One region of the Photobacterium piscicola genome, then DNA from elsewhere that is predicted to be linked to it. Evidence: riboswitches for the same ligand, from Rfam matches in the RefSeq annotation. Region 1 holds a riboswitch; each other region holds the start of a gene.
The links. A riboswitch is a leader RNA that binds a small molecule or an ion and turns the genes downstream of it on or off. The one in region 1 is predicted to bind lysine.

Region 1 (7,548 bases):
AGTGCAAAGCGGTAATTACTATGGGGTGCAGTTTCACCCAGAACGCTCAAGTAAAGCTGGCGCGCAACTGATAAAGAACTTCTTAGAACTATAAAAAATCAGCAATAACCATACAAAGGACATGTGATGATTATTCCCGCATTAGACTTAATCGATGGACAAGTTGTGCGTCTATTTCAAGGCGATTACGGACAAGTGACTGAATATAATGTGAACCCAACAGAACAATTTGCCGTTTATCACCAAGCGGGGGCTAACTGGCTGCACTTGGTTGATTTAACTGGTGCTAAAAATACTCAAGCACGCCAACTGACGCTTATTCGTCAATTACTGGCAAGTACGCCAGCTAATATTCAAATTGGTGGCGGAGTACGCTGCGAACAAGATGTCAGTGATTTACTCCATGCTGGCGCACAACGGGTAGTTATTGGCTCAACTGCCGTTAAACAACCAGAAAGGGTTAAAGGTTGGATCGAAAAATACGGTGCAGAGCATATTGTATTAGCCCTTGATATTAATATTGATAACAACGGCAACCGTATTGTGGCGGTATCAGGCTGGCAAGAAGACTCAGGTGTCACCATTGAAACGCTACTTGAAGACTTTCTAAAAGTAAGATTAAAACACGTCTTGTGTACTGATATTTCACGCGATGGCACACTCACAGGTTCAAACGTCGAATTGTATGTTGATTTATGCCGCCAATATCCACAAGTCCAATTTCAATCATCGGGCGGCATTGGCTCACTTGATGATATTACAGCATTAAAAGGTTCAGGCGTGGCTGGCGTCATTGTGGGTCGAGCTCTGCTTGACGGTAAATTTAGCGCTGAACAAGCGTTTACGTGTTGGAATAGCTAAGGAGAACACATGTTAGCTAAACGTATTATTCCTTGTTTAGATGTTCGTGATGGTCAGGTTGTAAAAGGCGTCCAATTTCGTAATCACGAAATCATTGGCGACATCGTACCACTGGCAAAACGTTACGCTGAAGAAGGTGCAGATGAACTGGTTTTCTATGATATTACCGCCTCAAGCGATGGCCGAGTCGTTGATAAAAGCTGGGTATCTCGCGTTGCAGAAGTGATTGATATTCCATTCTGTGTCGCAGGTGGCATCAAATCAGCTGAAGACGCAAGCCGTATTCTTCAATTTGGTGCCGATAAAGTTTCTATCAATTCACCAGCATTGGCTGATCCGTCATTAATCACCACACTAGCGAATAAGTTCGGTGTGCAATGTATTGTTGTCGGTATTGATTCCTATTTTGATGCTGAAACGGGTCAATATCAGGTCTATCAATTTACGGGAGATGAAAGCCGTACCAAAGCCACTCAATGGCAAACACGTGATTGGGTTGAAGAAGTCCAACGTCGTGGCGCAGGTGAAATCGTATTAAATATGATGAACCAAGACGGCGTGCGTAACGGTTACGACTTAGATCAACTCAATATGGTACGCAGTGTCTGTAACGTGCCTTTAATTGCTTCTGGTGGCGCGGGTGAAATGTCACACTTTCATGATGCATTTCAACTCGCCAATGTTGATGGCGCACTGGCGGCATCAGTATTTCATAAACAAATCATTAATATTGGTGAGTTAAAGCACTATCTAAAACAACAACAGCTGGAGATTCGACTATGAGTTTAACAACATCTATTGATTGGGAAAAAGTAGCCGGATTGATCCCCGCTATTATTCAAGATAACAACAGTGGCCAAGTATTAATGCTGGGCTACATGAATGATGAAGCGTTAGCTAAAACATTAGCCACTAAACAAGTCACTTTTTGGTCACGCACTAAAAATCGCTTATGGACCAAAGGGAAAACATCAGGCAACGTATTACACCTAAAAAGTATTCAGCTCGATTGCGATCAAGATACGTTATTAATTCAAGTCAATCCGATGGGTCCTACTTGTCATTTAAACACCACTAGTTGTTTTGGTAATGATGACACGACTAATACTCAACCGGCACTGGTGTTCCTTCATCAACTTGAACAAGTACTGGCTGATCGTAAAGGTGCAAATCCCGACTCATCTTACACCGCGAGCCTCTATAACCGTGGTACCAAACGTATATCGCAGAAAGTGGGCGAAGAAGGGGTTGAAGTCGCGCTTGCGGCAACGTCGGGTGATAAAGCGGAATTAGTCTGTGAATCAGCTGATCTTATTTACCACTTATTGGTTCTATTACAAGATCAGAATCTTGCTCTGGAAGATGTCATCAATAAACTTAAACAACGTCACCAACAATAATGAGTAATCGTCATTAATATGCAATACGTAATAATCTCATAAATCATATAATAAGATTCAAACAACACCTGTTATTCTGATATTACTTATTTTATTACGCAACGAAATTATTATTGCCGCACAAAAAAAGGAAGCTATGCTTCCTTTTTTTATTCATTTAAATGCGTATTATCGCCCCAGTGCTTCTTTATAATGCGCTCGGCACACTGAGAGGTAAAGATCATTACCACCAATCTCAACCTGATTACCATCAGCAATAGCATTACCCGCTTCATCTTGACGAATAACCATATTTGCTTTACGACCACAGTGACAAATTGTTTTTAGCTCAACTAATTTATCAGCCCAAGATAATAAATAACGACTACCTTCAAATAACTCGCCAAGAAAATCAGTACGTAATCCATAACATAACACTGGAATATCTAATTTATCGACAACTTCAGTTAATTGATAAACTTGCTCTTTGGTTAAAAATTGGCATTCATCAATTAGCACACAATCAATTTTTCCTGCATTCGAAAAGTTGATTAATATCTGGTACAAATCATCTTTTGAATTAAATAATTCAGCATCTTCTTGTAAACCAATGCGAGAGCTAACTTTACCTTTACCAAAACGATCATCAATCGCCGCCGTAAAAATAATTGGCGTCATGCCGCGCTCACGGTAGTTAAATGATGATTGTAATAATGTGGTCGATTTCCCAGCGTTCATTGCTGAGTAATAGAAATACATCTGGGCCATTAGCTTTCCTAGTCATACGAATTACATTTAAAAATCGCGCAGATGCTACATAAAATTACTGGTAATGGAAAGTACCTAGGTCAACAACTGTTATTGTTACTATAAAAAAACCAGTTGATCATCATCAACTGGTTCAATTTACGCCCATTGGGTTATTTTAATAACGTTTACTATTAACGTAATGCCGCCCCTTTTAATGGTCGGCTCGACAACCATGATAAAAGGAAACACATTAATATAAATGCAACGGTTGCCACTAAAAATGCTAACGCTAATGAATCTGTAATCCCTAAGGTTAAGAATCCAATCGCAGAAATAACGGCCACAGATAATGCATAAGGTAATTGGGTCGCTACATGATCTATATGATGACAACGAGCACCTGTCGATGACAATATCGTCGTATCAGATATTGGAGAACAGTGATCACCAAACACCGAACCTGCAAGCACACTTGCAAGCATAGGTAACATTAAACTAATTTCAGTCGCCCCAGCAAGATCACCAGCAATAGGTAACATTATGCCAAATGTTCCCCATGAGGTGCCGGTTGAGAATGCCATAATGCCTGATAATAAAAACAGGATCATTGGTAGTAATGCAGGATTAATATTACCTTGAACAAGGGTAGATAAATATTGTCCCGTTTTCATATCACCAATAACGCCACCAATACTCCATGCAAACAATAGAATTAAAATTGCACCAAACATTGATTTTGCGCCAACCCAAAGTGTGTTACTGATCTCTTTTGCTGCAATACGTTGACGAAACACAGGAATAATCGCGGCAATTAAACCAAAGCTACCACCAAGACATAATGCTTGGCCAACATTGGTATTTTCAAAAGCGCCTAATAATGAAAATGGCTTACCTTCTGTAACAAGAACTTGATAGCCCGTAAATACCATAAAAAAGAACGTAGCAATAATAAGAATAATAATTGGCCACACTAAATCACCAACTCGTCCTTGCAAACTCTCTTTGATATCGAGCTCTTCTGTTAAGTCTTTCGCCTGATCATCAACATCACCGCCGACATCAGTTCCACGGCCATGACTAGCCGCTCTTTCATGTTTTCTCATGGGTCCAATATCCCACTGGAACCATGACACCACAAACACCATTGCTAATGCAAAAATAGCATAAAAATTCATTGGAGCTAACGTCATAAAGGCACTTAATGGCGTATATTCAGTAACGCCGTGAGTCACTAATATACCGCCGATAAGCGTAATAATGTAAGCTCCCCAACTTGATGCTGGCATTAAAACACACATAGGTGCTGCCGTTGAATCAAGAATATAAGCAAGCTTTGAACGTGAAACTTGAAAACGATCAGTCACAGGACGGGCAATAGAACCAACCGCAAGGCTATTAAAATAGTCGTCGACAAAAATGAATACCCCTAAAAAAGCGGCCAAAAGTTTTGCCCCACGTTTGGTTTTAATTTTTGTCTGTGCCCACTCAGCAAAAGCACGAGTCCCCCCAGACAAAGTTAATAACGCAGTGGTCATCCCGAGCAATATTAAAAACAGCACAATACTCATATTCCAAGTATTTATGCCATCCTCTGCAATGAATAACCCTTTAATTGATGTAACAAGATAGGACGCTGTATTAGCGAAAGAAAAATCATTAAGAAATAATGCTCCAAGCACAACACCTGTACCTAAAGACAATAGAACTCTACGCGTAAGAATCGCCAAGCCAAGCGCGACTAATGGCGGAATAATGGATGTTAAGGAGTGGGAATAATCTATCAAAGTTTATAATCTCTACGACAACCAATTCTGGTTAGAAGATCTACTGCTAGATATAACCATGATGGCATATTAAATTGAGTATATAGAAAGAAGGTTAGCCTTTCCAGCCTCTACAGTAGCGCTCCATAGTTATATCTTTATCTACTATGGCAGTATTACACTTATTCAATGTAACCCCAGTAAGAGTATTTGATATATGCTTCTTACTTCGGCATTGACCCCTTTCACTAATAGTCATAGGTATCACCCTCATATTAGTTACTAATAAACAATGCACCTCTACCCTTATCATTAAAGATGTAATGAAACATTCTACGTAAACGATTCAACTTTGCAACACTGTAAGTTAAAATTATTAACAATAGATATCACAAATGGATTAGCAACAACTATAAAGGTTCAGCAATAACGAAGCGGTATACCATTTTTAATTTTATTATCATTTAACATATAAAGAGCAACAACAATAACTAAAACTGTTTGGCTCATATTTATACTTTTAATGAAGAAATATTTTATAAATAGTGTCATATACCGAACATAACTATTTTTTAAATAAAGAAATGATTAAAATGTTTTACACGTAATGTATAAAAGTATTACTATTGCAAAAAATGTTTTAATGCTGCTATTATTATTTACAGTTAATTAAAAATAACAGGAAATATAAAATGTCTGATGCAATGAAAGCGCTTTTAAACCTTCGAAGCCTACGCGCACTTTCGCGCGAATATACACTAGAGCAACTTGAAGAAGCGTTAGATAAACTAACAACAGTTGTTACTGAACGTTCAGAAGCTGAAGCTGAAGAACAAGCTAAAGAAAATGAGCGTAATGAAAAACTAGCTCAATATCGTGAAATGCTATTAGCCGACGGTATTGACCCAGAAGAATTACTAGCAAGTTTAGCAAAAGCACCAAAAACTAAACGTGCAACTCGTCCAGCTAAATATAAATTCATCGATGAAAATGGCGATGAAAAGACATGGACAGGCCAAGGCCGTACGCCTAGCGCGCTAAAGAAAGCATTAGATGATGGTCAATCTCTTGATGAGTTTGAAATCTAATCTAAGATTTTAAATAAAGAAGCCTAACTTGTTTAGGCTTTTTTTATATCTGCTATCAATATTACGATTATTATTTCGCTTATAAATATCGCTAGCAAGAATAAAACAATATATATTAGTGACAATCATAAATAACAAAAAAGCCAGACATTAATGCCTAGCTTTTTTATCACTCATTAAACTTGTATACAGATCTAATAATAACTGTGTTATTGAATACGATCAGCTAATGCACTTACTGCTAAAGCAAAATAATGCGAACGATTCCATTTAAGTAATGTTCGATAGTTTTCATATATTAGATAGGACTTACCTTCACCGCCATCAGGCTGAATTAACCATGCTTGAATATCAGCAGCAGGTAATGCACCATGACTGCTATTCATCACACCTAATTTTTTCCATTCTGCCAGTGTCTTTCCTTTTTCTGTTTCCGTACCTTCATAACTCTCAGCTAATACTTGGGACAACTTAACTGGACGTCCCCACGTATATTCACTATTCCAGCCAGAAAGTTTTAAATAATTAGCCGCTGAGGCAAAAACATCCGCTTTTGTATTCCAAATATCCGCTTTACCGTCGCCGTTACCATCAACAGCATAAGTAAGATAAGAGGTTGGCATAAATTGACACTGACCCATCGCACCAGCCCAAGATCCCTTCATATCATCAATCGTAATATGACCATCTTGTAATATTTCTAATGCAGCCATGACTTGTTTACGAAATAGAGCTTCACGACGACCGTCATAAGCCAATGTTGCTAATGCTTCAACAACATTGTAATTACCTTGAATCTTGCCAAAATTACTTTCTACGCCCCATAAAGCGACAATAAACCGCGGTTGAACACCATATTGTTTACCAATACGTTCTAACGCTTCTTTATTTTGTTGATAGAGACGATTCGCTTGCTTTACTTTCCAGTCAGGCACTGCACGAGTAATATATTGCTCTAATAACAGTTTCTTTTCAGGTTGATTATTATCAGCTTTAACAGCATGCGCTGTATATTTAATACCGTTAAATGCGGCACCGATTATCGGTTCAGAAATACCTTTTTCACGCGCTTCTACTTTTAATTTATCCACATAGGCATCAAATCCTTCTTCATTAGCAAATGCAGAAGAGGACATTCCAACCCCAAGGGCAACAAAAATCGATATCAAACGCTTATACATAATAGCCTTATTTTATTATTTAGCGGCTTTATCAGCCTTATATTGTTCTAATAAATTAGTCACTGGTGGTGGTACCTGTAAATAAAAACCTACAGTACCCAATGCTTCTTTTACTTTCTCAACATCAGCCAGTGCCAACGTTCTACCTTCTAGCTTGATTACCATAACAAATTGAGGTTTGCCAAAGGTCGACATTAATTGTGCGGGTACGTCCGCAAAATCATCTTTTTTATTAATGTAGAGATAAGTATTGTCTTTTTTTAAACTTTTGTAGATTGAACACAACATATAATTAGCCTATTTCATTTATGCGCCATACATTTCAGCACAAGATTACGAGCAATCATTCACTATTGACTCAGTTTTAAGTTAATTGTGTGAGAAGTTTGTCTGAAAAACCAACGTCAGCGCAAGGATAGCTTGCCCCTAACCGCGAGTAAATATACCATGCTAGTACCTTTGTGATAATGAACTAAATGGTTAATTTAAAATCTTAGCCATAATATACCTATGACCAAGATAGCTG
Region 2 (7,548 bases), 1.4 Mb from region 1:
TTTTAGGATTATCTGCGCACAACCGTTTTGGTTATGACGTTATTGCTAACCGCCCTTACGGTATCTTCCAACAACCCAATGTGATGGCAAGCTTCTTAGCGACAGGGCTTGTTATTGCCGCTTATCTATTAGCACGCTTACCCCGCTATCGAGGTAAATGGGCCTGGCAACACCTTATCTTACTCGCTGTTCCTGTCGTAACGATTCCACTACTGGTGGTACTAAACTCACGTACAGGTTGGTTGGGTGCAAGCATTGGTTCATTATTAATGCTGCCTTATTTGTTTCGCTTTGCGGCAAAATATCAACAGCGTATGTGGGGCTTAATGTTATTATTAGGCATGGCATTAGCATGGCAATTTAGTTCAACTACCAACAGCTCTTTTTCACAGGATGTTCGTATCACATTAGATAGTCCACGAGAAATACATATACCACAAGCTTATGAAATGTTTACCACTAAGCCCCTAACAGGTTATGGCTATGGTAAATTTGAAGTCACCTACATCACCCAAACCGCATTATGGCATCAGCGAGATCCATCGCATCAAGCTGCGGGGATACCAAGCTTAGATCACCCGCATAATGAATTACTTTTTTGGGCTGTAGAAGGTGGAATTGTACCGTTGCTGGGGTTAATCATTGCAGCATTAGCGGTCATGATTAGCATCAAGAAAGCCCCAAATAGTACTCAGTTAGCGTTAGTTGGCTTATTTTTCCCAATCGTATTACATACGCAACTGGAATATCCGTTTTATCACTCACTTGCCCATTGGATCATGTTTATTATTTTGATCTTCTGGGTCGATAATCTCACCACCAAATACCATCGCTATCAAACTCAATATGTACTTGCACTTAAAGTCAGTGCCATCACAATACCGATAATGGTAACCAGTTTTATGATCACCACCTTATATTCAGGATGGTTACTGACTAAGTTTGAAACAACACGTCCAGTTGATATCAATTATTTAGTCAAAGTGAATAATCCATGGGCATGGCAAGATCGCTTTGAGTGGGATTTACACCACACCCAATTACAAGTTGGGATCGCCACCAATAAACCCCAATTGGTGACAGATTATATTATTTGGGCTAATCAAAAAGCCCTCACTTGGCCACGACCAGCGTTATATCAGAACTTAGTATTAGCATATAACGATCAAGGTAACACTGCTCAAGCTGAGCAAGTGGCGGCAGAAGCACAACAACTATTTCCAAGCCTCACACAACTTAGCGCCGCAACAACCACAACGTCACCAGCAAAGTAACCATGACGAACAACCATCAATGGCGAACGCTATCGCTATTGATGGTTCATCACTACTTTATTTCAATGTGCTTTCAAGGGCTTTAAGGCATAAAGCGACATTTTCACTGCGCGCAGCATAACCCATCAATCCAATCCGCCATGCTTTACCTGCAAGCGAGCCTAATCCTGCACCAATTTCTAGATTATAACGCTCTAATAAAGTCGATCTTACCGCGGCGTCATCGACGCCTTCTGGAATATAAACCGCATTAAGCTGAGGTAGCCTATACTCCTCTGCAACCACAAATTCAATCCCTAGCGCTTCAAGTCCAGCCTTTAATTCAAGATGCGTCCGTTGATGTCGTTGCCAAGCTTGCTCTAACCCTTCGTTATGTAACAACACTAAAGCTTCATGTAGAGCGTATAAACTATTAACAGGCGCAGTATGGTGATAACTACGTTTACCTTCACCACTCCAATACCCCAGCACTAAACTTTGATCTAAAAACCAACTTTGCACTGCTGTTTTACGTTGCTGAATTTTATTTATAGCTTGCTCGGAAAACGTCAGTGGCGATAATCCAGGTACACAAGATAAACACTTCTGACTACCAGAATAAACCGCATCAAGTTGCCACTCATCCACCAGCAACGGTACGCCACCTAAAGATGTTACGGCATCAACAATGGTTAAACAGCCATACTTTCGTGCAATTTCAGCCAAGGTTTTTGCATCAGATAATGCGCCAGTTGACGTTTCTGCATGTACAAAAGCAACAATTTTAATATCAGGATCGGTCTGTAATGCTTGTTCAACCAAAGCAGGAGATACAGGCTCGCCCCATGCATTATCAACCATAATGGCTATACCGCCACAGCGTTCAACGTTCTCTCGCATACGATCGCCAAATACACCATTACGGCAAACTAATACTTTATCTCCCGCCTCAACCAAATTAACAAAACAGGCTTCCATACCCGCACTACCTGGCGCTGACACCGCAATCGTAAACGTATTTTTCGTTTGAAATGCATATTGTAGTAGCTGCTTGAGCTCATCCATCATTTTAATAAATAGCGGATCAAGGTGACCAATTGTCGGTCGGCTTAGTGCTTGTAATACTTGTGGATAGATATCAGAGGGCCCCGGTCCCATAAGTGTTCTTTGAGGCGGTATAAAACTGGTGATAGGCATAGATTCAACTCCATTAAATCATGATTATTATCAATAGGGTGATGGAAAGATTAATCGTTATTACAGAGTATTAGAGCAATGCCAAAGCTGCAAGTAACGACCTGAGATCCTGTTAGTTATACCTACTTTTTGTTAACTATCGAGAAATTATCATTTAACAATTGACAACTAAGGGCGATTTCCTATTCAATAACAACAGTGATTATTCACGACAGAAGAGGTGCGTTACCTAGGTAGCAAAATTGAAGGGCCCAACCCTAAATCAATTTTGTGAGGGAGAGTAGCGCCGAGATATCACCTGTTTGGGGCAGATGATATCGGCTATGAGAGTTGAATCTCTCAGGCTGTCATCTAAGTCAGGTTGACTATGATGGGGAGCTTCTGGGTAGCCGCACCAGCGTTACTGCCTATTACCTCCTCGACAATGGACGTCGGGAATTCTTCCGAAGCAAAAAGTCTACTTTGCAGTATTTACGATATAAGGGAGAACACCGTAATGAGCATGCTTTCGACCACCACAACCAACCCAGTGATTGTGGCCAAATTTGGTGGCACCAGTGTCGCCAACTATGCCGCGATGTGTCGCAGTGCCAATATTGTTATTGCCAATCCACACACCAAAATAGTGTTAATAAGTGCTTGCTCAGGCGTGACCAATGTACTGGTCGCCTTAGCCAAAGGCATTAGTGATACCACTTTACGCCAACAACATTTACAGCAATTAACCGATACTCACCAACAAATACTGGATCAGCTTCAACATCCACATACGGTTAGTGGTGCTATTGATACTTTGTTTGATGATATTGCCTCCGCCTCAGCACAGGCTGCGATAGCATCATCACCACAACTTACCGATAAATTAGTCAGTCATGGCGAGCTATTATCAACTTACCTTTTTAGCCAAATTTTAGTTGAGATGAATGCTGCTGCGATACGATTTGATATTCGAGATGTAATGCGAACAGATAATCAATTTGGCAAAGCGATTCCACAGCCAGCACTTATTCGTCAATTAGCTCAACAACATTTAGTGCCACTTATCGATACTCAGATTGTGGTTTCACAAGGCTTTATTGGCCGTGATGAGCTTGGCAATACCACCACACTAGGGCGAGGTGGCAGTGATTATAGTGCAGCATTAATTGCAGAAGCCGTTGATGCGACCACGCTAGAGATCTGGACCGATGTTCCGGGAATGTACACTACCGATCCTCGCATTACAGCTGCAGCAAAACCGATCAAAGAAATCAGCTTTAGTGAAGCCTCTGAAATGGCCAATTTTGGTGCTAAGATCCTCCATCCATCAACACTGGTTCCAGCCATTCGCCACCAAATTCCAGTATTTATTGGTTCATCAACAGCGCCGCAACAAGGTGGAACATGGATCAGAAAAACCGTGAATCAAGCGCCACTCTTTAGAGCACTAGCATTGCGTGGAAATCAGACTATGGTGACACTCACCAGTCTTAATATGTTTCAAGCTTATGGCTTTTTAGCCGAAGTGTTTCGTATTTTGGCAGAACATAAAATCTCGGTCGATTTAATAACCACCTCAGAAGTCAGTGTCTCGTTAACGCTCGATCAAACCGATACTGGCGGTGGTGCCCCAACATTACCTTCCGCTGCCGTTGAACAATTAAATCAATTGTGCCGTGTTGATATTGAACAGGGATTATCGTTAGTGGCGTTGATTGGTAATCATATGAGTGACAGTAAAGGCTCAGCCAAGCATATCTTTGGCGCACTTGATGCGTATAATTTACGCCTTATTTGTTATGGTGCTAGCCCGCATAATCTGTGCTTTTTAGTCCATGAAGCCGATGCTAAATCAGTCATAACAACCCTGCACCAACAACTTTTAGAATAATCACTATCAGCATCAACGAGAAAAAAGATAAAAAAAAGGCGCAATGTTTGCGCCTTTTTTATTTTAACCTAATGATTATTTTACAAATTAGGCCCTAACCACTTTTCAGCTTCGATCAAATCCCAACCTTTGCGATCAGCATAACTTGCTAACTGATCATGCTGGATCTGTGCGACAGCAAAGTAGCGCGCATCTGGGTGTGAGAAATACCAACCAGATACTGCAGCCCCCGGCCACATGGCATAACTTTCGGTCAACACCATGCCAGTATTGGCTTCTGCATCCAATAACTGCCAAATCGCCCCTTTTTCGGTATGTTCAGGACAAGCGGCATACCCAGGAGCTGGACGAATACCTTGGTACTTTTCACGAATCAAATCGTCATTATTAAGATCTTCATCAGCGGCATAACCCCAGATTTGTTTACGTACCATTTGATGCATACACTCAGCAAACGCTTCTGCAAGTCGATCCGCCACCGCCTGAATCATGATCGCATTATAATCGTCACCTTGCGCTTTAAACTGATCAGCAATATCGTATTCACCAATCCCACCCGTCACTGCAAAAGCACCAATCCAATCGGCTTTGCCGCTTTCTTTTGGGGCAATATAATCAGATAAACAATAATTTGGCCCTTTGGGCTTCTTGGTTTGTTGGCGTAAACCATGCAATATCGTTAGTACTTCAGTACGAGTATCATCGGTATATACTTCAATATCATCACCAATATTATTGGCAGGAAATAACCCACACACGCCATTAGCTTTGATCATGCCTGTACGTTCAATGTCATCAAGGATCTTATTAGCGTCGTTAAATAACTTGGTTGCTTCAACCCCAACAACTTCATGGCGTAAAATGGTTGGATATTTACCACTCAATGACCAAGTCATAAAAAAGGGTGTCCAATCGATATATTGGCGTAATTTAGCCACCGGGAAATCGGTAAAAGTATGCACACCCGCTTGTTTTGGTTGCGGCGGCGTATAATTTTCCCAATCAAGCATTACCGCATTTGCACGAGCTTGATCTAAGGTGATTGGAGGCGTTCGTGGCTTTTTACGTGCATGCTGTTCACGTACAACATCATATTCAGCAGCTAGGCGCTCAACAAATGCTGGCTTCTGGTGCTCTGATAATAATGCCGAACAGACACCAACAGCGCGTGAGGCATTAGAGACATACACCACCGGTTGTTGATAATTTTGTTCAATCTTCACTGCAGTATGCGCTTTTGAAGTGGTGGCACCACCTATCAATAATGGCACCTCAAACCCACGTCGCTGCATTTCTTTGGCAACATGTACCATCTCATCAAGTGATGGCGTAATCAAACCACTCAGTCCAATAATATCAACGTTTTGTTCTTGGGCGACCTGCAATATTTTATCGCATGATACCATCACACCTAAATCAATAATTTCATAGTTATTGCATTGAAGTACGACTCCAACAATGTTCTTACCTATATCGTGAACATCGCCTTTTACTGTGGCTAATAAAATTTTACCGTTGGTATATCCCGCTTGTTTTTCGGCGTTGATATAAGGTTCTAAATAGGCAACAGCTTGTTTCATAACGCGAGCGGATTTAACCACTTGAGGCAAGAACATCTTGCCTTCACCAAACAAGTCTCCGACGACATTCATACCCGCCATTAGTGGACCTTCAATCACTTCTAATGGCTTGCTTGCATTGGCTCGCGCAAGTTCAGTGTCTTCAACAATAAACTCAGTAATGCCTTTAACCAGCGCATGTTCTAAGCGCTTTTCAACTGGCCAGCTACGCCATTCTTGCTGAGTCCGATCTTCTTCAATCGCACCGCTATCACGATAGTTAGCGGCAATATCAAGCAAGCGATCGGTACTATCATCACGCCGATTAAGTACCACGTCTTCAACGGCATTACGTAATTCATCAGACAGATCATCATAAATAGCTAACTGACCTGCATTAACGATCCCCATATCCATGCCATTTTTAAAACAATAATATAAAAACACCGCATGGATAGCTTCTCGAACCGGATTATTGCCTCTAAATGAGAACGAGACATTAGACACTCCACCCGAAACCATCGCGTGAGGTAACGTTCGTTTAATATCAGCAACAGCCTCAATAAAATCGACCGCATAGTTATTGTGTTCTTCTATACCTGTCGCAACCGCAAAGATATTGGGATCGAAAATAATATCTTCCGGTGGAAATCCCACTTCATCGACAAGAATATGATAAGCATTAGTACAAATTTCAATTTTACGCTCACGTGTATCAGCTTGGCCTTCTTCATCAAAAGCCATCACAATCACTGCGGCACCATAACGACGTAGCAACTTAGCTTGAGCTATAAAATTCTCTTTACCTTCTTTGAGTGAGATAGAATTAACTATTGGTTTGCCCTGAACACATTTCAGTCCAGCTTCAATGATCTCCCACTTTGATGAATCAACCATAATTGGCACTTTAGCGATCTCAGGCTCAGTCGCACACAAATTAAGAAAGCGCACCATTGCCGCTTTCGCATCCAACATGCCTTCATCCATGTTGATATCAATGATTTGAGCACCAGCTTCAACTTGCTGCCGAGCAACCTCTAGCGCTTCATCATAAAGTTCATCTTTAATTAAGCGTTTAAAACGTGCAGAGCCAGTAACATTGGTTCGCTCACCAACGTTAACAAATAAACTTTCAGCCTCAATGGTCAGCGGTTCTAATCCCGATAACCGACAGGCAATTTTAATCTCAGGTAATACGCGAGGTTTAATATTTTTAGTCACTTGGTACATCTGCCGAATATGCTCCGGTGTCGTACCACAGCAGCCGCCAACCAAGTTTAAAAAACCTTGCTGAGCCCACTCTTTAATATGCTCAGCCATTTCATCAGCTTCAAGATCATATTCACCAAACGCATTAGGCAACCCTGCATTAGGATGAGCGGAAACAGCACACTCTGAAATACGGGATAACTCAGCCACATATTGACGTAACTCATCAGGACCGAGGGCGCAATTTAAGCCAAAGGAAATCGGCTTTACATGGCGCAAAGAATTATAAAAAGCTTCAGTAGTTTGACCTGAAAGCGTACGTCCAGAGGCATCGGTGATGGTTCCTGAAATCATCACCGGAAGCTCATAACCAAGCTCGTCAAAAACCCCTGTGACAGCAAAGGCACACGCTTTAGCATTCAAAGTATCAAAAATAGTTTCGATCAAAATAATATCGACC
Region 3 (7,548 bases), 750 kb from region 1:
TTGGTTTGCACATATAGGAATTCTTATTTACGCAGTAGCATTGTGGATCGCTGGCATTGGTCAAGGTTATATGTGGTTACAACAAGAGCCAAATGGCAGCTTAACTTATAGTTTTGTAGATGCAATGAACTTTTCCTCACCATGGATGTTGGCGCGTTTCATCGGTGGTGTCAGCTTTGTATTTGGGTTAGTACTAATGATATATAACCTTTATCGCACCCTAAAACAGCCATTAACAACCCCATCCTCAACTGAGGAGATCAATGAACATGCTTAATAAAGATTTCACACAATCGGTGTTTATCTTAATTATTTCCACCGTCATTGTTGCCAGTATTTCTTTTCTTGTTTGGGTGCTACCCGCATTCTTTTATCAAGACAAACTAATTGCAGAATCCAGTGCTAAACCACTGACAGCATTAGAAGTCGAAGGCCGAGATGTCTACATCAGTGAGGGCTGTCATACTTGCCATACTATGATGGTGCGCCCCTTAGATGCAGAAATAAAACGTTATGGCCGCTATAGCCGAGAAAGCGATGACATTTATGAATTTCCTAATTTATGGGGATCTAAACGTACCGGCCCTGATCTCACCAATCTTGGACGCAAATACTCTGATCAATGGCATGCTATACACCTCAATAATCCACGTGATGTTGTACCCACCTCTATCATGCCCGCCTATCCTTGGTTATTTGAACAGGTGCTAGATGGAGAAGATGCAGAAGCAAAACTCAAAGCATTACGCATATTAGGTGTGCCTTATAATGATAAAGAAATACAACAAGCACGCCTTGCCGTTAAAGGTCATACCAAAGCTGAGGCACTGATTGCTTATTTACAAAGTCTAGGACACGAGCAGGGAGTACAGCAATGAACACTTTCTGGAGCAATTGGGTTACATTATTGACCTTACTGTTTTTAATTTTTATGCTCATCGTCGTGGTGTATTATTGGCGAAAAAATCATACTGCAGATAAAGATAAAACAGTTGATAGTTTTGATAACATTCAAGAAAACGATGCTGCTGTTCCTAAGTTATTATTGTTCTCTTATGGCATTGCATTTCTATTCGCTGCTATATTTTTAGTGCTTTACCCTGGACTTGGTAACTGGCAAGGCTTAATGGCATGGAAATCAACCAGTGAAGCTACTCAGCCTCATGCGACTGATTTAAAAGCACAAATCATACAAGCAAAACTCAGCGACAGTTCATATCTGCAATTGAGCCAAGACGATACCATAGTAACCACGGGTAAAGCCCTGTTTCAAACCCATTGTGCCGCTTGTCATTTGAGTGAAGCGGAAGGTCAAACCCACTTTCCTAACTTAACTGATGATGTGTGGCTTTATGGCGGTACAGATAAAGATATTTATCACTCCATTACTCAAGGCCGTAATGGTGTTATGGCGGGTTGGAAAACTATTCTATCTGCTGAAGATATCAATCATGTCGCCACTTATATTGCCTCGTTACAAGCTGATCGTATTCTTTCAGCATCAAGTTTTGCATTACAGCAAGGTAAAACTGTCTTTAATAAAAACTGTACCAGTTGTCACGGTAGTGATGCAAAAGGCAATCAATTACTAGGTGCACCCAATTTAACCGATAATATCTGGTTACATAATGGCAGTATTGAGGGCATTACGCATACCATAAACAATGGTCTTAATAATGTTATGCCAGCCTTTGCCCAGCAACTTTCTGATGCTGAAATTCAAGCATTAGGCGCCTATCTACGTCATCAAAATACTGTTCGTAAAACCGAAATTGCCCAATTAAACAAAGAGCAAATTACTCAAGGACAATATCTCGCTTACGCTGGAGACTGCGTTGCTTGTCATACTGGTGAAGGTGGCGAATTATTTGGTGGCGGATTAGGTTTTGTTACTCCATTTGGTACATTGTATTCCACTAATATTTCATCGCACCCTGAATTTGGAATTGGTGATTACACATATACTGAGTTTTATGATGCTCTGCATAAAGGTAAAGGCAAACACGGCTATCTTTATCCTGCAATGCCCTACTCTTCTTATCAATACATCACTGATGCTGATACCAAAGCATTGTGGGTATACATGCAATCACTCGATTATGTGAATACTCGTAATTTAGATAACCAAATGATGTTTCCAAGTAATATTCGCTTAGGCTTATTAGGTTGGAATATCGCATTTCTTGATACCGACCCATTACAATATCCAGCCAACAGCACTGAAACTTGGCGTCGAGGTAAATATTTAACCATGAGCTTAGGTCACTGTTCTGAGTGCCACACACCACGAAATATTGCTCAAGCGTTAATTGCCGATAAGCTCTTTCAAGGTAATTTAATTGATGGTTGGATGGCACCTGATATTACCGCAACCGAGCTTTATCAAGATCGCTGGGATGTAAATTCACTGACTGATTTTCTTAAAACAGGCCATTCCGAAAAAGGCACCGCATTTGGTGGTATGGCGGAAGTGGTAAAAAACAGTACCCGCTATTTAACCCGTGAAGATGTCAGTGCTATTGCGGAATACCTTATTACAGGCGACAAATATAACGTATTAGATAAATCGGTTGGTCAAATTACACCACCAGGCTTTGGTGATTTAACGCCAGCACAAATAAACATTCAGAATCCTAATTTAGCTGAAGGTTCTGCCGATCAACAAACTAAAGATCAACAATTATATGGGCTGTACATTCAAACCTGTGGTGCTTGTCATGGTCCAGATGGTAAAGGTCGCGAAGGTATTGCACCAGCACTGCTTAATAATGGCATCATCATGCATAAAGATCCGTATGACACTATTGCCGTTACTATTCGAGGCTTAATGCCAAACTTCTTAGAACAAGAAATAGATTTTATGCCAATGAGTAGTTTTAACACCGTTTTAAATGATGCTGATTTGGCTCAATTAATTACATTTGTACGTCAAAAATTAGGGGGAAGAAATATCCCTGTGACAGAAAAAGAGGTAACTAAAATTCGTCAAGATCTTATCAAAGCAGGATTTGCAGGCAATATTCATAATATGACCCAACCGATAAATGAGGCTCCTGAATAACGAAACAATATGCAACAATAACGAAATAAGCATGCGCTAACTGATTGAAACTATAATCAGTTAGCTGAGCTGCTGTATTTTAAACCTATTACACAATTTAGCATTATTTTTTATTGCTTGTGAGAAATATCTAGGTATAGTCAAGACTAATCCTTTGAGTAGAGGCGCGCTGCCTAAAAGTATTCGGTTGGAGGGAGATCCCCAATGAGAGCCGAAGAAAGGAGTCAGCGCCGAAGTAATTATTGAGTCATCAATAATCGCTGGTTCTGTATTTAATAAGTACAGAACTGCCATAGTTATGTTGTCTATGGAGCGCTACCCTAAGGGATAAGAAGTATTATTTCTAAAGAAATCTGTTTCTCTATCCTTTCGGTAGATCTCCACCTTATTATAGGTGTTTAAGAGATCCATGAATTTAGTTCAATATTCTGATTCATTATTATCAGTAGTTCCCGCACTACTGGCAGTTATTCTTGCAATTACTACCCGCCGCGTATTGTTATCTTTAGGCGTGGGCATTGTTGCAGGATCAATCCTTCTAAATAATTTCAACCCACTCGCAGCACTACAATATCTTTTACATCAAATTCTTGGCTTAGTTTGGGCTGATGGTGCGATCAATACCAGTAACGTTAACATGTTATTATTTATGTTATTACTCGGTGGTTTGATTAGCTTAATGACCGCAACAGGCGCAACCAAGGCATTTGCTGAATGGGGTGTTCGTCGCTGTAAAGATCGTCGCAGTGCCAATATCTTAACGGGTATGATGGTATTTGCCTTCTTTATTGATGACTTCTTCCACAGCTTATCTGTTGGACCTATTTGTCGCCCCGTAACTGACCGTTTTCAAATTTCACGTGCAAAATTAGCTTACCTGTTAGATTCAACCGCAGCACCGGTATGTGTTATTACCCCTATTTCATCGTGGGGCGCATATATCATTGCGATCCTTGGTGGTATTTTGGTGACCAACGATATTACTGAAACGAGTCCGATTTCATTATTCGTACAGATGATTCCAATGAATCTGTATGCTGTGTTTACCTTATTAATGGTGCTTGTGGTTATCACGTTCCAACTTGATATTGGTCCAATGCGTAAGCACGAAGAGCGCGCACGTGATGGCCAACTTTGGGATGAATCAAAAGGTCACCCAAAAGGGCTAGAAATCACCACAGAAGGTGAAGGTAATGGCACCATGATTGATATGGTCTTACCGATTCTTACTCTGACTGTTTCTAGCGTTGTGTTTATGATCATCAGTGGCGCAGAAGTTTTAGCCGCTAAAGGTCTGGCATTTAGCTTAATTGGCTCAATCGAGCATACAGATGTCGGTTCATCATTAGTGTATGCCGCATTATGTAGTCTTGTAGTATCCATTGTGTTGGCACTGCGCTTAAAGTTACCACTAAAAACATGGTTAACAGCTGCACCTCAAGGTGTTCAAGCGATGATGCCAGCAATTATCATTCTGTTATTTGCATGGACAATTGGTACTGTTGTCAGCGATATGGAAACTGGCCAATACTTAGCATCATTAACAAAATATGGCCTACCTGTTGAGTTACTGCCTGCATTAGTGTTCTTACTTTCATGTGGTATGTCTTTTGCGACCGGCACTAGTTGGGGTACATTTGGTATCATGCTGCCATTGGCAGGTGATATGGCGATTGCAAGTGATGTTAACTTATTAATGCCTATGCTATCAGCAGTATTAGCAGGTTCTGTCTTTGGTGATCACAGTTCACCGATTTCAAGCACCAGTATTTTGTCAGCAACAGGTGCAGGCAGTCATCACATGGATCACGTTATGACGCAGTTACCTTACGCATTAACTGTCGCTTTCGGTGCTTTCCTTGGCTACCTTGTAATGGGTATAACAGGCTCAACCATTATCGGTATTGCAGTAAGTTCAGTCTGGTTCATCGGTTGTTGTGTCTACCATGTGCGCCAAGATAAGAAACAACAACTCGTTGTAGCGACACAAACTCATTAACAACAACCGCTATTAACGATAATCCCCGTTCGTTTTCGTGCTTATTTGATTTATTCTATAGCACTAAACCGCGGGGATTTTTTTGATCAGGAGAGAAGTAATGGAATATTTACACACTATGGTACGTGTCAGTGATTTAGATGCCTCACTGGACTTTTACTGCAATAAATTAGGGTTAGTTGAAACAAATAGAAAAGAAAGTGAACGTGGGCGTTTTACATTAGTATTTTTAGCCGCACCCGCTCAAGTACAAACGGCGGCTCAAACACAATCGCCATTATTAGAATTAACCTACAATTGGGATGCTGAAGCCTATACTGGCGGCCGTAATTTTGGTCATCTTGCATTTCGTGTTGATGATATTTATCAATTATGCCAACACTTACAAGACAGCGGCGTGACGATTAATCGCCCACCCCGTGATGGTCATATGGCTTTTGTCCGTTCGCCTGATGGTATTTCAATTGAATTACTGCAAAAAGGTGAGCCGTTATCCCCTGCTGAACCGTGGGTTTCACAAGCTAACATTGGTGAATGGTAACCATTAATCAATGCTGCCACAGGCATATCCCGTATTCCTGTGGCGATCATTGATTAGCATAACTATTTATAAAACAACGATACCTAAATTACCTAATAGTTGCTCTTGTTGCCAATCACAAATTTGAGCCCCTTCCAAAGACACTCGGCGAACATCAACATTATCAAGATCAACATGGCATAGGTTAGCTTCATTAAATATCGCTTGTTGCCATTGCTCACTTGAAAATTCACCACGGCTTAAATCAGAACCTTTAAATGACACGCCGATTAAATTAGCGCCACGCCAACGGTTTTCAAATAGCTCACATTTTTCAAGCATCACACTTTCTAAGTTGGCATAGCTCAAATCACATCCAGAAATAAATGCCGAACAAAAAAAAGAATTATGCGTAATGTAATTAGCAAAAGACGCATAATGGAAATCAGCACCTTTAAGATTACATTGGTGCAATTCAATACCAAAGCATTGTGCGTTACGAAAATTTGCCATCGCTAAATTACAACCTTTAAAACTGGCATCTTTTAATTTCGTATAAGCAAAACTGCAACCGTCAGTCTCTCCTGCTTCAATAAAGCTACAATCAATAAAACAAGCATCGGTTAAATTTGCACGTGAAAAATCACAGCGAAAAAACTGACATTGTTCAAAGGTTGCTTCACTTAAATCTTGATGGGAAAAGACTTCGCCATCGAATTGTTTTTTTGCAACATGCATCAATTATTACTCTATTAATGTCTAAAAACAGCCCTATATTAATAACAAAAAACCATTAATTACCAGTAAAAACAGTGAACTAATAAATGTTTTTTTACATTAGCTTAAATAGCTAAATCTCGCGTTTTTAAGGGGTGCTAGTCATGTTATTTAAAATAAAATGCATGAACGTTTATTGTTTTTATTAACGCCTAACAAAGGCGCTATTAGCGGGTTATAAATAGACATAAAAAAACAGCCGCTGGTATTGATCAATAATCAATAGCAGCAGCTGTTTTTTCATTAGAGGTTGCGGTTAAATAATAACCACACGCTATAAATGATTAGGCACATCACAATTTGAAGCAGCGCCAACTTTCTTGTTTACTGATTCAACAGTGTAAGTGTTTTTTAAACTACGGAAAACTTTAGCGGTATAAACGTCATGATTTTCGATTGAAAATGTAACGTTGTAATTCATACCAGCAACAACTTGTTGAGTAACATGAATAACATTTTTTAACTGATGATCACCAGCAATGTCTTTTACTGCGGCTTGTGCTGCAGCCGTTACTTCAGGTGTGATTTCACCTTGTTGCCAGCCACCAGGAATTGCGTGAGTATAGTCACAGCCCGTTTGCATATTTGCCTCGTTAGTCGTTTTGACATCTTGTGCACTACACGCCACTAACGCTAATGAACCCAAAGCAACAACCAGAAGTTTCTTATTCATGACTTTTCCTATTTATAGTAGACATCTCTATAACAACATAAAAACAGTGTTCATTGCAAATAAAATTGAAAAAAAAGCTTAATTTGCAAATTTATACTACATATTTCCGATAAGATTGCTGATTAATATCTTCAATCTCCACACTAATGGCAATATTAGAATGAAACATAGATGCGACATTATGCAATATCAATTCAGATAACATATCTTTCTGCTGTTCAGAACGGCCGGGTAAAATACGTAACGTAATATGCACAAATGGCTTTACTGTTGTTCCCGTTCGATAAATTTCATAAGGAATAAGGCGGGTTTTTATATCCTCTTCTTCAAAAATACCTGAACTAAAAATAGAAAAATGCGTGGTGGTCATTAATTCAGTTAAATCAATGTCTGTTTCTAAATCCTTAGCATATTCCACGATACAATGTGGCATATTGTTACTCCCTCTTTAGTACAGCTAATATTTTGTAACACTAGCGCCGAATAAATATCATAACGGCTTAATATCGCCAATATTA

Region 2: it holds a riboswitch for lysine, as region 1 does, so the genes downstream of both, lysC (lysine-sensitive aspartokinase 3) here and ACJZU6_RS11475 (Na+/H+ antiporter NhaC family protein) in region 1, are expected to answer to the same signal.
Region 3: it holds a riboswitch for lysine, as region 1 does, so the genes downstream of both, ACJZU6_RS08030 (Na+/H+ antiporter NhaC family protein) here and ACJZU6_RS11475 (Na+/H+ antiporter NhaC family protein) in region 1, are expected to answer to the same signal.

Annotation. Positions count from the first base shown of each region.
Region 1 covers NZ_CP175534.1:2,417,574-2,425,121, forward strand. Annotated here, with positions in the region: gene hisH (imidazole glycerol phosphate synthase subunit HisH) at 1-94, shown strand, start outside; gene hisA (1-(5-phosphoribosyl)-5-[(5-phosphoribosylamino)methylideneamino]imidazole-4-carboxamide isomerase) at 127-861, shown strand; gene hisF (imidazole glycerol phosphate synthase subunit HisF) at 871-1,644, shown strand; gene hisIE (bifunctional phosphoribosyl-AMP cyclohydrolase/phosphoribosyl-ATP diphosphatase HisIE) at 1,641-2,261, shown strand; gene ACJZU6_RS11470 (thymidine kinase) at 2,430-3,008, opposite strand; gene ACJZU6_RS11475 (Na+/H+ antiporter NhaC family protein) at 3,182-4,774, opposite strand; lysine riboswitch at 4,883-5,064, opposite strand; gene ACJZU6_RS11480 (H-NS family nucleoid-associated regulatory protein) at 5,446-5,841, shown strand; gene ACJZU6_RS11485 (lytic transglycosylase domain-containing protein) at 6,051-7,022, opposite strand; gene ACJZU6_RS11490 (YcgL domain-containing protein) at 7,038-7,310, opposite strand; gene minC (septum site-determining protein MinC) at 7,533-7,548, shown strand, end outside.
Region 2 covers NZ_CP175534.1:645,967-653,514, reverse strand. Annotated here, with positions in the region: gene ACJZU6_RS03185 (Wzy polymerase domain-containing protein) at 1-1,274, shown strand, start outside; gene ACJZU6_RS03180 (pyridoxal-phosphate-dependent aminotransferase family protein) at 1,332-2,450, opposite strand; lysine riboswitch at 2,658-2,839, shown strand; gene lysC (lysine-sensitive aspartokinase 3) at 2,953-4,320, shown strand; gene metH (methionine synthase) at 4,401-7,548, opposite strand, start outside.
Region 3 covers NZ_CP175534.1:1,670,225-1,677,772, reverse strand. Annotated here, with positions in the region: gene ccoN (cytochrome-c oxidase, cbb3-type subunit I) at 1-277, shown strand, start outside; gene ccoO (cytochrome-c oxidase, cbb3-type subunit II) at 270-878, shown strand; gene ccoP (cytochrome-c oxidase, cbb3-type subunit III) at 875-3,061, shown strand; lysine riboswitch at 3,213-3,387, shown strand; gene ACJZU6_RS08030 (Na+/H+ antiporter NhaC family protein) at 3,471-5,060, shown strand; gene ACJZU6_RS08025 (VOC family protein) at 5,161-5,601, shown strand; gene ACJZU6_RS08020 (Qnr family pentapeptide repeat protein) at 5,668-6,318, opposite strand; gene ACJZU6_RS08015 (cystatin domain-containing protein) at 6,632-7,030, opposite strand; gene ACJZU6_RS08010 (5-carboxymethyl-2-hydroxymuconate Delta-isomerase) at 7,122-7,463, opposite strand.